Regions from separate parts of the Pseudarthrobacter sp. alpha12b genome, predicted to be linked through region 1. Evidence: riboswitches for the same ligand, from Rfam matches in the RefSeq annotation. Region 1 holds a riboswitch; each other region holds the start of a gene.
The links. Region 1 has a riboswitch for thiamine pyrophosphate ahead of ACTAQI_RS14965 (ECF transporter S component). Riboswitches for the same ligand answer to the same signal wherever they lie in the genome.
Positions count from the first base shown of each region.

Region 2: it holds a riboswitch for thiamine pyrophosphate, as region 1 does, so the genes downstream of both, thiD (bifunctional hydroxymethylpyrimidine kinase/phosphomethylpyrimidine kinase) here and ACTAQI_RS14965 (ECF transporter S component) in region 1, are expected to answer to the same signal.
Region 3: it holds a riboswitch for thiamine pyrophosphate, as region 1 does, so the genes downstream of both, thiO (glycine oxidase ThiO) here and ACTAQI_RS14965 (ECF transporter S component) in region 1, are expected to answer to the same signal.

Region 1 is NZ_CP196746.1:3,230,450-3,234,723, forward strand. It holds gene ACTAQI_RS14960 (ABC transporter ATP-binding protein) at 1-1,216, opposite strand, end outside; gene ACTAQI_RS14965 (ECF transporter S component) at 1,216-1,839, opposite strand; TPP riboswitch at 1,906-2,046, opposite strand; gene ACTAQI_RS14970 (heme-degrading domain-containing protein) at 2,132-2,674, shown strand; gene ACTAQI_RS14975 (iron-containing redox enzyme family protein) at 2,866-3,921, shown strand; gene ACTAQI_RS14980 (CDGSH iron-sulfur domain-containing protein) at 3,968-4,216, shown strand.
Region 2 is NZ_CP196746.1:1,609,435-1,613,708, forward strand. It holds gene rpmA (50S ribosomal protein L27) at 1-54, opposite strand, end outside; gene rplU (50S ribosomal protein L21) at 115-423, opposite strand; gene thiD (bifunctional hydroxymethylpyrimidine kinase/phosphomethylpyrimidine kinase) at 687-2,207, opposite strand; TPP riboswitch at 2,215-2,312, opposite strand; gene ACTAQI_RS07305 (Rne/Rng family ribonuclease) at 2,463-4,274, opposite strand, start outside.
Region 3 is NZ_CP196746.1:2,074,060-2,078,333, reverse strand. It holds gene ACTAQI_RS09450 (RNB domain-containing ribonuclease) at 1-1,253, opposite strand, end outside; gene thiE (thiamine phosphate synthase) at 1,290-2,039, opposite strand; TPP riboswitch at 2,067-2,185, shown strand; gene thiO (glycine oxidase ThiO) at 2,178-3,521, shown strand; gene thiS (sulfur carrier protein ThiS) at 3,518-3,754, shown strand; gene ACTAQI_RS09430 (thiazole synthase) at 3,759-4,274, shown strand, end outside.

The DNA of each region.
Region 1 (4,274 bases):
GGGGGCCGAAGAGCAGCTCGTCAAGCACCTTGCCGGTCACGAACTGGTGCTCGGGCTCCTGGAACACCGTGCCCACGCGCGAAATCAGCTGCTCGGCCTTCCACTTGTAGGGATCGATGCCGGCGCCGCGGCTGAGGTCCAGCGTGGCGGAGACCTTTCCGGACACCGGTTCCAGCAGCCCGGCGAGGGTCAGCGCGAATGTGGACTTTCCGGCACCGTTGGGGCCGGTAATGGCAAGGGCCTGCCCGGCGCGGACCTGCGCGGCCAGGCCTTCCTGGACCGGCACCGGCGGGATCTTCCGGAAGCCTTGGCGGCGGGGACGGTCGCGGGAGACGCCCAGCTGCTCCGCTGCCAGCAGCAGGCTGCCCTCACCGGTTGGCGGGACGGCGGTGCGGGCGCGGGTCGCCTGCACGTAGCCGGGCACCCATACGCCCGCAGCAGCAAGAATGGTCCGGGCCTCATTGAGTACGCGGTCCGGCGGCCCGTCCAGGAGCACGGCAGGATCGGCGGCGGAACCGGGCTGCAGGACCACGATCCGGTCCACCAGGTCCTTCCATACGGACACCCGGTGCTCCACCACCACCAGCGTTGCCCCGGTCTTGTCCAGGGAGCGGGCCACGGCGTCACGGACCTCCAGCACACCGTCCGGGTCAAGGTTGGCGGTGGGCTCGTCCAGCAGGATCAGCCCGGGGCGCATCGCCAGGATGCCCGCCAGCGCCAGGCGCTGCTTTTGCCCACCGGACAGGGCCGACGTCGGATGGTCCAGCGGGAGGTGGGACAGGCCGACGTCGGCAAGCGCCTCGTGCACGCGGGGCCAGATTGCATCGCGGGGCACCGCAAGGTTTTCGGCACCAAAGGCGACGTCGTCCCCCACCCGTGACAGGACCACCTGCGTCTCGGGGTCCTGCTGCATGAGCCCGGCGCGGCCGCGCCGGGCGCGGGGCAGGGCGCCGTCCACCAGCAGCGAACCGGACTCGTCGGCATCGCCTGCCTCGCCGTCGTCGTTGATGTCTCCCAGGACGCCGGCGAGCGCGTGAAGCAGCGTGGACTTCCCGGCTCCGGAGGGTCCCAGCAGGAGCACCCGCTCTCCGGGGACGATGTCCAGGTCAAGGCCGTGGACGGCGGGTTTCGCCCTTCCGGCATGCCGCCAGCCCCAGCCACGGGCGCTGACGGCGGCAGGGCGGACCGTGCGGGCGGCATCCTGGGAGGGTGCCATCAGGAGAAGACGGGCTCCGTGGCAGCCTTGCGGGAGGCGAAGGAGCTCAGCACGCCGGTGCGGGCCAGGCCGCGGGTGGCGAGCCAGGACAAAGCGCCGGCCAGGACGGCACCGGAAATGGTGGTGAGGACGATGTAGGCGAGCTTGTCCGCGCCGGAGTAGGCGATGTTCCAGCCCCACGGCGCGAATGAGTCGTTGAGGCCGCAGAAGAATCCGGCCGCGGCGCCGGCCAGCAGGGATACGGGCAGGTTGAACTTGCGGTAGACGAAGATCGCGAAGATGATCTCCGCCCCCAGGCCCTGGATGAAACCGGAAAACAGGACCGAGGCACCGTACTGGGAGCCCATGAGCAGCTCTCCAGTGGCGGCCACGGTCTCGCAGAACAGGGCCGCCCCGGGCTTGCGGATGATGAGCATTCCCAGCACTCCGGGAATCATCCAGCCGCCGGCGAGCAGTCCGGTCAGCGGCGGGTAGGCGGCGTTCATGGGGGCAGACAGTGCGGCGGCCCCCTGGTCCCAAGCCCAGAAGATGACGCCACCCGCGATGGCCACCAGGGCGGCGACTACGATGTCCACGACGCGCCAGGACTTGCTGGTGGTCTTCTTGATTGCTGCAGTACTCATGTGATCCTCCTGGAAACAGGAGGGGAAAGTGGACCCGGCCGCCGGCCCGTTGCCGGGCAGCCGCGACACTTCGAGAACTCGACTCCCTTGCGCCGGTACTAACCGGATCAGGTTCGAGGGTCTGCGGCTGTCCGCACTCTCAGCGCCCACCTGCGGTGCCCGGCTTGTGCCAGGATCCCCGACGGCGGCGCTCCCCTGTCGTATTTAGTGTTGCTTTTGGTTGGGTAACGCTCTTTATTTGCCCGGTTCGGGCGTGGTCAAGTTTACACCTGGCAGGGGTAGATTGAGGGCCATGACCGCCAATCCACCGGATGTGACCGGGTTTGATCCTGATTCCAGCGACGCCCAGCCGGAGGGTTGGCTGGAGGCGCTGATTGTCCGCATCGAGGCGGAGGTCCGGGAGCTCCAGTTCCCCGGCTTCTCGCTGGATGATTCGTTGAACCTGGGCCTGCTCCTCGTGGAGCTGGGCAAGGAGCGGGGGCTGCCCATCGCAATCGATATTGCGAAGGGCGACCAGGTGCTGTTCCACGTCGCGCTGCCGGGCGCAACCCCGGACAACGGGCACTGGATCCGCGCTAAACAGCGCACTGCCGCCCGGTACGAGGTGCCGTCCCTACTGGTGGGACTGCGCGGCCGGCTGGGTGGTGGCCGGATCGAGGACAACGCCTGGTTCGACCAGTCCCGGTATGCCGCACATGGGGGCGCGTTTCCGATCTACGTCACGGGAGTGGGCGCGGTAGCCACGGTGGCCGTCTCCGGGCTGCCGCAACTGCAGGACCATGACCTGGTGGTTGAGGCGCTGCGCGGCGTCCTTGGATCGGCGCTGGCTGATTAGGCGCTGGCTGATAAGACGCTGAGGGATCAGCGGCGGGACATCCGAGGGGCAGGCATTCAGGCTGCTTAGCTTTTATTAGTAATCATGCTTACTATGTTGTCTCCCGGGGTTAGCGGAGGACAGGGCATGGGAGTCACCATGGGCGGTCCCGCGTTCGTTCCCGTCACCAGCGCGGCAGACCAAGGAGCACCATGAGAATTCCGGACACCAGGGGCCCCGTCAGCAGCGCACTGTTTGATGTCCTTGCCCAGGCCCCGGACACCGCCGGCCCGGACGTGGACCGCCTGTACCGCCTGGCGGCAGGGCATGTGGCCGCAGCCGGAGACATCATCGGCGACGAGGACATCCAGTTGACCCTCTTCTGCCTTTACGAACTCCATTACTCGGGCCTGGACGGTGTCCCGGACACGTGGGAGTGGGAGCCGGACCTGATCAGGGTCCGGCGGCTGATCGAGGAACCGTTTGAGAAGGCCCTCCGCACCGCAGCACACCAGGCCGCCGGCACCTTCGAACTGCCCGCCGGCACCACCATGACCAGCGATGCCATGGCCAACGTCCTGTTCGGCCTCGCCGCCACGGACACGGGTCCCAGCCTGTCCCGCTACGTCGCCAGGAAGGCAAGCCTGGCGCAGCTCAAGGAGTTCCTGGTCCACAAATCCATCTACCAGCTGAAGGAAGCCGACCCGCACACGTGGGCCATTCCCCGCCTCAGCGGAAGGCCCAAGGCGGCCCTGGTGGAAATCCAGGCGGACGAATACGGCGGCGGACGGCCCGGGCGGATGCACAGCGCACTGTTCGCCAGCACCATGCGCGGCCTGGGCCTGGACGACAGCTACGGCGCCTACGTCGATGCCGTTCCCGCCGTCTCCCTGGCATCCGTGAACCTCATGTCGCTCTGCGGCCTGAACCGGCGGCTCCGGGGTGCCATCACCGGCCATCTGGCAATTTATGAAATGACGTCCTCCCAGCCCAACCGGTTCTACGGGAACGGATTCCGCCGTCACGGCTTCGGCACGGACGTCACCGGCTACTTCGACGAGCATGTGGAGGCCGACGCCGTCCACGAACAGATCGCGGGCCGGGACCTGGCCGGCGGCCTGGTGGAGGCGGAGCCGCCCCTCCTGGCGGACGTGTTGTTTGGGGCGACTGCCGCCATGGCCCTGGACGCCCGCCTGTCCGCCCACCTCATGTCCTCGTGGGACGCCGGAGAGACTTCGCTGCGGACATCGATGCCGGCGGCAGCGTGACAGCTCAGGACCTGGCAAAGCAGCAACAACGATGAATGCGGCAGGCATGAACCCCGAACAGCATGGAACAGGAGCCCACCCGGACCCGGAACCAGCGGCGAGCTCCATCGTGGTCTGCCCCGACGGGCCCCTGATTATCAGGGGTGAGTTCGAGATTGTTACCCCGTCCGGCGACGCCGTACCCCGGGACCGGAAAACCGTTGCCTTGTGCCGGTGCGGGGCGTCCGCCATCAAGCCCTACTGCGACGGCACGCACAAGATGATCAAGTTCCGCACCGGGCCTCCGTCGGGCTAATCCAACAACCGTATTAATCCACCAGTCCGTATCAGTCCACCAGGCCGCCCCCAGCCGG
Region 2 (4,274 bases), 1.6 Mb from region 1:
AGCGTTGGAATCGCGGCCGTTGCGAGTGGAGCTCGCGCCCTTTTTATGTGCCATTTGAAATGCCTGCCTCTAAATTCTGGGGAATCTGTTGAAATACCTGAACAGTAACCGGTGTTACTTGATGCCGGTGATCTTGACCTTGGTCAATTCCTGGCGGTGACCCTGGCGCTTCTTGTAGCCGGTCTTGTTCTTGAACTTCTGGATGACAATCTTAGGACCACGCAGGTCCTGGAGGATTTCAGCCGTAACAGTTACCTTGGCCAGGTCGGCGGCGGCGGAGGTGACCTTGTCACCATCAACCAGGAGCAGTGCGGGCAGCTCAATGGTGCTGCCGGCTCCACCGGCGACGCGGTTCAGGGTAACGAAGTCTCCAACGGAAACCTTCTCTTGGCGGCCGCCTGCGCGGACAATCGCGTACACCACTTGGGAACTCACTTCTCTCGACGTTTATAACTAAATTTGCGTGCGGAACCGACTATCAAAAGCCTGGTTTCTCGCTGTGCCTCAACGCCGTGGGGTCATAACCCAAGTGTTGGCGTAAGCACCGAAGATCTAGATTACGCTAATTTTGTCTTCGGCCGCAAATGAGGCTGGTTCCCGGCGGCTTGCTGTGATAGCTACCACAGCTCAGGTCCGGCGTCCGCACCGTGCCCCACCATATTACCGGCACACCCGCCGGCACTGAATCAGGCGTGCAGCCTCGGCGCGTCGAAGAATTCCACTTCCAGCCGGCAGGACTGCTTGAATGCGGTCACCATCGCCGCCCTTTCATGGTCGGAGGCCTTGCGCCCTGCCGCGTCCACGATGGCAATGGCCCGGCGGGTGGCTTCGGCAAAGCCCTCGTCGGCGTACGTGCGGAGCCAGTCCGCGTAGGCATGCCCGTCGGGTTCGCCGGCGTCAAGGAACCGTGCATGGAGCTTCTTCCCAACCTCGGCATAGAGCCAGAAGCAGGGCAGGACAGCGGCGGCCAGCACTGCATAGCTGCCCGACGCCGACGCGGCAGTGAGGTGGTCCACGTAGGACTTGGTGACCGGGCCCAGTCCGTTCCGGACCGGACGCGTGCTGAGCCACGAGCGGTGGAGCTCCGATTCCACCTCCAGGCACTGCTGCGCGGACCCCGCCCAGAACAGCTGCTCCGCCTCGGAGGGGGCCAGGGCACTTGCCCGGGCCAGCACGCGGGAGTAACCATTCAGGTATAGGGCATCCTGGGCCAGGTAATAGGCAAAGTCTTTCTCGGCAAGGTCGCCGGATGCCAGGCGGCGGATGAAGTCCAGATCGTAGATGTCCGCGAGGTCCTGTTGGGCTTCCGCCCACAGCCGGGCTGCGAAACCGCCTTCCGCCAGGAGCGGCCGCACATGGTGGAAATGGTGTACCGGGCCGTTCCCCTGACCCACGTTCAGCATGTCCGAGTTCTCGAGGGCGCCGGCCAGCCATGGCTTGACCGTCCGCAGCGATGCCTCCCAGTCCCCCAGGCGGGCCTGGACCGTTGCCATCGCGGAGGATAAGGAACAGCCGGTTCCGTGGCTGTTGCGCGTGGAAACCCGCTTCCCCTGCACTTCCACCACCTCCTGTCCCAGGAGGCCTGACGTGTTGACCAGCGCGTCCGGGCAGTCTGCACCTGCCAGATGGCCGCCCTTGACCAGCACGGTGGCCCCGGTGGCGTCCGTCAGGCGCCTGCCCTGGTCCAGCGCAGCGTCCCAGTTCTCCGCAAGGTCCCCGCCCACCAGCATGGCAAGCTCCGGGAGGTTGGGCGTGATGAGGTGGGCAAGGGGCAGCAGTTCCCGGAGGGCCGCCTCCGCGGATTCCTTCAGGAGCCGGTCACCGCTGGTGGCCACCATCACGGGATCCAGGACCACGACGGCGGGCCGGACCTTCCCCAGCCATTGCCGGACAGTGCGGATCACCGCCTCGTCGCCCAGCATGCCGATCTTGACCGCGTCGATGGTGATGTCGTCGCTGACCGCATCCAGCTGCTGGGCCAGGAAGGCGGCCGGAGGAACGTGGACGGCCTGCACGCCGCGGGTGTTCTGTGCCGTCAGGGCAGTGATGGCAGCCATGCCGTATCCGCCGTGCGCAGCAATGCTTTTGAGGTCCGCCTGGATGCCGGCGCCCCCGGACGGATCGGAGCCCGCAATGGAGAGGACCCGTGGGACCTCCCGGCCTGCCGGCAGCGGGACAGGAACGTCGGAGGCGGCAGGCAGGGGCATGGAAAGGGTCGAAGACAAGAGACATCCCTTCGCCGGTACTAGCCGGACAGGTTCAACGGGTCTGGATCTCAGCCGGCCTTCTGCGCGGCACCCCGTGTCGGTTTCCAGCCTAGCCCGTGGGATGCACCCGGCGGAAAGGTGACAGCACCTGCAGACGCAGGAAGTCCCCGCCTTGCGGACTGTTTCCCCTGAAATTCAGGGGGAACAGTCCATATGGCGGGGACTTCCTTGCTGGCGCGTTGGTCACGCCTTGGCCTAGAGCTCCGAGGCAGGCACGCCGACGCCGAGGATGATGGGTTCCCCGGCCCCCTTGCCGGCTTCGGCCACCGGCTGCGGCTTCGCGGGCTCTGGGGCCTTGGCGGCGTGCGTGTGGCCCGCGGCGGACGCCTGGACGTTCTCATGCTGCTGGACGGCGGTCTCGTTGGCGGCGCCCTGGGCGCGGCTGGCGGCACGGTGGCGCCGCGGCCTGCGCTGCCGTGACTGCTCCAGCGTGTGGTCGGAATAGTCCTTTTCGGCTGGCGCTTCACGGGCGGTGCGGGTTTCCGCTTCCCCGGCGTCGGGCTGCCGTTCCGGCGCCACCTGTTCCGGTACCTTCACGGCATCTGCGGTTTTGGCGGGCGCGTTCTCCACGGGGGAAGCCGGCTGCCCCAGGTGGGCGAACGCCTCCGCAAGCCGGTCCAGGGTCAGGGCGGGCTTGGGCTGCTGCTCCTCGGCGTGCTCCACGAACGGAAGCGGAACTTCCTCGCCGCCAAACGTCAGGACAGCTGCCGGACGCGCCGGGGACTCGGCGTCGTGCTTCTCCTCCACCGGTGCCGGCGCAGGCTCCACGGAAGGCACCTGCCGGGCGGCCGCCACCTCATCGTCATGCACGTGGGCTGCGTGGGCGGCAGCGGCGATGTTCGCCAGGGCAAGCCTGGTTGCCTCTGCCTTGGCGTGCCGCTCTGCGTCGGACGGGTCCGGCTGGACGGTGTGGACATGGACGGCAGGTGCGGGAGCCGCTTCGGGCTGCTGCCCGCCGCGTCCACGCCGCCGCTTGCGCTCCGAACGGACGCCAGGCTGGGTATTGTCGTTCCGCTGGCCTTCCGGACGGTGGGTTTCCGCGCGGGCTTCGGGCCGGTTGTCGGTGCGCTGGACATGGTGCTCGGCCGCGACAATGTTGGCGCGGCGGTGCTCCACGGGATCGTCGTGGGTCACAACGCCACGGCCGGCGCAGGCCTCGCATTGCTCGCCGAATACTTCCAGAAGTCCGGTGCCCATGCGTTTGCGGGTCATCTGGACCAGGCCGAGTGAGGTCACCTCGGCAACCTGGTGCTTGGTCCGGTCACGGCCCAGGCACTCCACCAGGCGGCGCAGGACCAGGTCGCGGTTGGATTCGAGCACCATGTCGATGAAGTCGATCACGATGATGCCGCCGATGTCGCGCAGCCGCAGCTGGCGCACTACTTCCTCGGCGGCTTCCAGGTTGTTCTTGGTGACGGTCTCTTCAAGGTTGCCGCCGCTGCCGGTGAACTTGCCCGTGTTGACGTCCACCACGGTCATGGCCTCGGTACGGTCGATCACCAGGGAACCGCCGGAGGGCAGGAAGACCTTCCGCTCAAGGGCCTTGTGGATCTGCTCGTCGATCCGCCAGGCGGAGAAAATGTCCTGGTCCTTGGTCCACTTCTCAAGGCGGCCCACCAGGTCCGGCGCCACGTAGGTCACGTAGGCCTCGATGGTGTCCCAGGCTTCCTCACCCGAAACGATGAGCTTGGAGAAGTCCTCGTTGAAGACGTCGCGGACCACTTTGATGGTCAGGTCGGGTTCGCCATAGAGCAGCTCGGGAGCCAGGATCTTGGTGGACGTAGACTGGCTTTCGATGCCCTCCCACTGCGCGCGCAGCCGGTTGATATCGTGCGTCAGCTCTTCCTCGGAAGCGCCCTCGGCGGCGGTTCGGACAATGACGCCGGCGTGCTCGGGCAGGCGGTCCTTGAGGATGCGCTTGAGGCGGTTGCGTTCGACGTCGGGCAGCTTGCGGGAAATGCCGGTCATGGAGCCGCCGGGGACGTACACCAGGTAGCGGCCGGGCAG
Region 3 (4,274 bases), 1.2 Mb from region 1:
TGCCCGATGTGGTTCAGCAGCAGCGCGGCCTCCACGGTGTCCAGGGCCATGCGTTCCATCCTGGACGCCAGCTGGTCCGATCCGGCCATGATGCCCGGCAGCAGGGGCAGGGCTTCCCGGGCCCAGCCGGGAACATCGCCGCCATTGCTCAGGGCCTCGCAGATGACCAGCACGAAGCGGTCCACCAGGCGGCGCAGCGGCGCGGTGGTGTGGGCGTAGGCAGCACCGATGGCGGACTGCATGCCATCCCCGGGGACAGTCCCATCAAAGGCGGTATAGGACGCACCGCGGAACAGCATGCCGGCCGAATGCATGATGGCCAGCTGCCGCGGGTCGGTGGGATCGAGTGACCGCAGGTACTCGCCGTAGCTGACCTCCCCGTCCCACGGCCTGCCCAGCACCTCGGTCTGCAGCCGGAAATGCCGCAGGGACCGTTCGTCCGGCGCGGGCATGGTACGCAGGATGCCCACCTTGCCCTCCAGCATGAGCTGCGCCGCGGCCATCCCGGTCATTAGCGAGATCTGTGCGTTCCAGTCCTCCACGGGAAGCTGCGGAACCGCGTCAATGCGGTAGCCGCCGTCGGGGAGCTGGACGATCTCCTGCTCCGGCATGTTCAGGCTGGCCCCTCCGCGTTCCCGTTCCAGCGCCACCCGTTTCAGGCCCACCTCGCGGAGCAGCCGCAGCACTGGTGAAGCCGTCCCGGCGTTGAGGTCCGCCTGCGCCCCCTTGTAGCTGAGCTTGTCGCGGCTGCGGACCCGCGCCCGCCTTACGCCCACTGACACAACCGACGCGTCGCCGTCGAGCGTGAAGTCCCAGACGAAGGCCGAACACTCCTGGCCCGGCAGCAGGCTCCCGGCCCCCTCGCTGATCACTTCCGGGTGCAGCGGGATCCGGCCGTCGGGAGCGTAGAACGTCTGCCCGCGGCGCCGGGTCTCAGCGTCCAGGGGACCCCCGGGTGCAACAAACGCCGGAACGTCGGCGATCGCGTACATCACGCGGTAGCCTTTCCCGTCCGGTTCGATGAACACTGCCTGGTCCAGGTCCGTGGAGGACGCCGGATCGATGGTCACGAATTCGACGGCGGTCAGGTCGTAGGACGGCAGCTTCAGTGCTGCCACGGCCGCCCGGGCGTCCGCCACGGCTTCAGCAGGATACGGGCCTGGCAGTTCGAGTTCCGTCCGCAGCAGTCCCAACGCCTCTTCGAGGGCGTTCCTGTGGTCGTGGACATTGGGGGCCAACCGATGATGTGACACAAAAGTCAGCGTAGCTCCAAGTCCCCGGATATGGCATCAGGAGCCGGCGGCGTCCAGCGCGTCGAGGAGGGAGGCCGCAGCGGCCGCGGGGTCGGATGCCTCCGTGATGGCGCGGACCACCACGATCCTGCGGGCACCGGCCTCCGCCACCTCGCGGACGTTTCCGTGGTCGATGCCGCCGATGGCAAACCACGGCACGGGATCCGCCGCTTGCCCCGAGGCCTCGGCGGCGTACTTCACCAGTTCAGGGCCGACGGCGGCCCTGCCGGGTTTGGTGGGCGTGGCCCAGACAGGACCCACGCAAAAGTAGTCCAGCCCGGACGGCCCGGCAGTTGCTGCCAGGGCGGCGTCCACCTGTCCGGTGGTATGGCTGGAGAGCCCGATGGCCGCATTTCCGTTGACCAGGGTCCGCGCCGCAGCCAGCGGAAGGTCCTTCTGGCCAATGTGGAACACCGGTGCCCCGGACAGCACGGCGATGTCGGCGCGGTCATTGACGGCCCACAGCTTCCCGTGCCGCACCGCGGTCTCCTTCAGCACCGCCAGGAGGTCCAGTTCCTCGGCAGCTTCGATGGTCTTGTCGCGCAGTTGGATGATGTCCACGCCGCCGTCAAACGCGGCGTCCACGAACTCCGCGAAGTCGCCGCGCTCACTCCTCGCATCGGTGCAGAGGTACAGGCGGGCGGCCTTGAGGGCGTCGCTGTGCCCTGCATTGGCAACTTCGGGATTGGCAACTGAGGCGGCTGAAGCGTGGGGGCCGGCGGGCAAGGATGAGGCGGACACATTCATGCCTGCAAGCCTAGTTCCTCTAAACTGGGCTGGTACTGCGGGAGCCCGCGGCAGCTGTCATAAAGCGCCGGGCTGAGAGGGCGTCAGAGCCGACCGCTTGACCTGATCCGGTTAATGCCGGCGTAGGGAAGGAACCATATGCGTACCCCATCCGACAATCGCTCCGGGTCCTCCGGGTCCTCCGGGTCCTCCGGGTCCTCCGGGTCCTCCGGGTCCGCCGGTGCCACCGGTGCCACGGTGCGGGCCGACGTCGCCGTCATCGGCGGGGGAGTGGTTGGGCACGGAATCGCCTGGGAGGTGCAGCGTTCGGGGCGCTCCGTCGTCCTGGTCGATGAAGCACCCGGAAGCGGTGCCAGCTGGGCCGCCGCCGGCATGCTGGCCCCCGTCAGTGAACTGCACTACCAGGAGGAGGACCTCCTGGAACTGATGCTTGAGGCATCATCCCGCTGGCCGGGGTTCGCCGCCGGAATCGCCGGTCCAACGGGTGCGGATTCCGGATATCTTACGACGCCGACACTCGCCGTAGGTGCCGACGCGGCGGACCGCCGGGCGCTGATGGACCTTCGCGCGGTACAGCAGGCCAACGGGCTGGCGGTGGAACCCCTGACCGTGCGGGAGGCCCGTAAACGTGAGCCGCTCCTCAGCCCCGCCATCGCCTGCGCGCTGGATACGCCCGCGGACCACCAGGTGGATCCCAGGCGCCTGGTGGCGGCCCTGCGGCTGGCCCTCGCCGGCGCCGCGCAGGAGAAGCCGGAACTGGCGGTTGCCGGGGCGTTGGACGGGTATGCCGTGCCGGACCGGGCAGCCGCCCTGCTGTGGGAAGGCGAAACAGTTGCCGGTGCCAGCCTCGCCAGCGGCGGCACAGTATTGGCAAAGGAAACCGTGGTAGCGAACGGCCTTCAGTCGGGGGCGCTTGGGGGCCTGCCCCACGGCCTTGAACTGCCCCTGCGTCCGGTGCACGGGGACATCCTGCGCCTTGCCGTTCCCCCGCACCTCCAGCCCCTGGTAACCTCCACGGTGCGTGGCCTGGTCCACGGCATCCCGGTCTACATCGTCCCCCGGCAGGACGGGACCGTCGTCATCGGTGCCACCCAGCGGGAGGATGCCCTCTCCGACGCCGTCAGCGCCGGAGGCGTGTACCAGCTGCTGCGGGACGCCCAAGCGCTGGTGCCTGCTGTGGCTGAACTTGAACTCCTGGAGTGCACCGCCCGGGCCCGTCCCGGAACCCCTGACAACGCGCCGCTGCTGGGCCGCGTGCCCGCAGCCCTGGGGTCAAAAGGCACCGGGGCCGGGCACGTCCCGGGTCTCATCATCGCCACAGGCTTCTTCCGGCACGGGGTGCTGCTCACTCCCGCTGCGGCAGCCATCTGCGCCGTACTGCTGGACGGGAAAGCCGATCCCCGCTGGGCGCCCTTCAGCCCTGAACGGTTTTCGCGGCCGGCGGCGGCCGCCCCAATCCCCCACATCAAGGAGACAGCGTGAACATCACCCTGAACGGAAAGACGCACACAGTGGCCGACGGCGCCTCCATCACCACGCTCGTCAGCCAGGTCACCGGACGCCCGCTGGCACCCAGCGGACAGGCGACGGACGGCGGGAAGCTGGGCGTCGCCGTCGCGCATAATGCCCAGGTGGTGCCGCGCAGCCAGTGGTTCGCCACGGCGCTCGCCGAGGGCGACGACATCGAACTTGTCACAGCAGTACAGGGAGGCTGACGCCATGACCGAAACCAGCACCATCAAACCCGCCGGACATTCCGGACCCGACGACGCCCTGGTGATCGACGGCGTCGCCCTGGGATCGCGGCTCATCATGGGAACCGGGGGTGCACCCAGCCTGGACGGCCTGGGCGCCGCGCTCGTCGCCTCCGGCACGGCGCTGACCACCGTGGCCATGCGCCGCTACTCCACCGCGGAGACCGGCTCGCTGTTCCAGCTGCTGGTGGACCACGGGATCCGGGTACTGCCCAACACGGCTGGCTGCTTCACCGCCCGGGATGCTGTCCTCACGGCGGAACTGGCCCGGGAAGCCCTGGAGACCGACTGGGTGAAGCTGGAGGTCATCGCCGACGAGCAGACCCTCCTGCCGGACGCCGTGGAACTCGTGGAAGCCACCGAGCAATTGGTTAACCGCGGGTTCAAGGTCTTCGCTTATACCAATGACGACCCCGTGCTTGCGCTGCGGCTGGAAAACCTCGGGGCCACCGCCGTCATGCCGCTTGGGGCCCCGATCGGC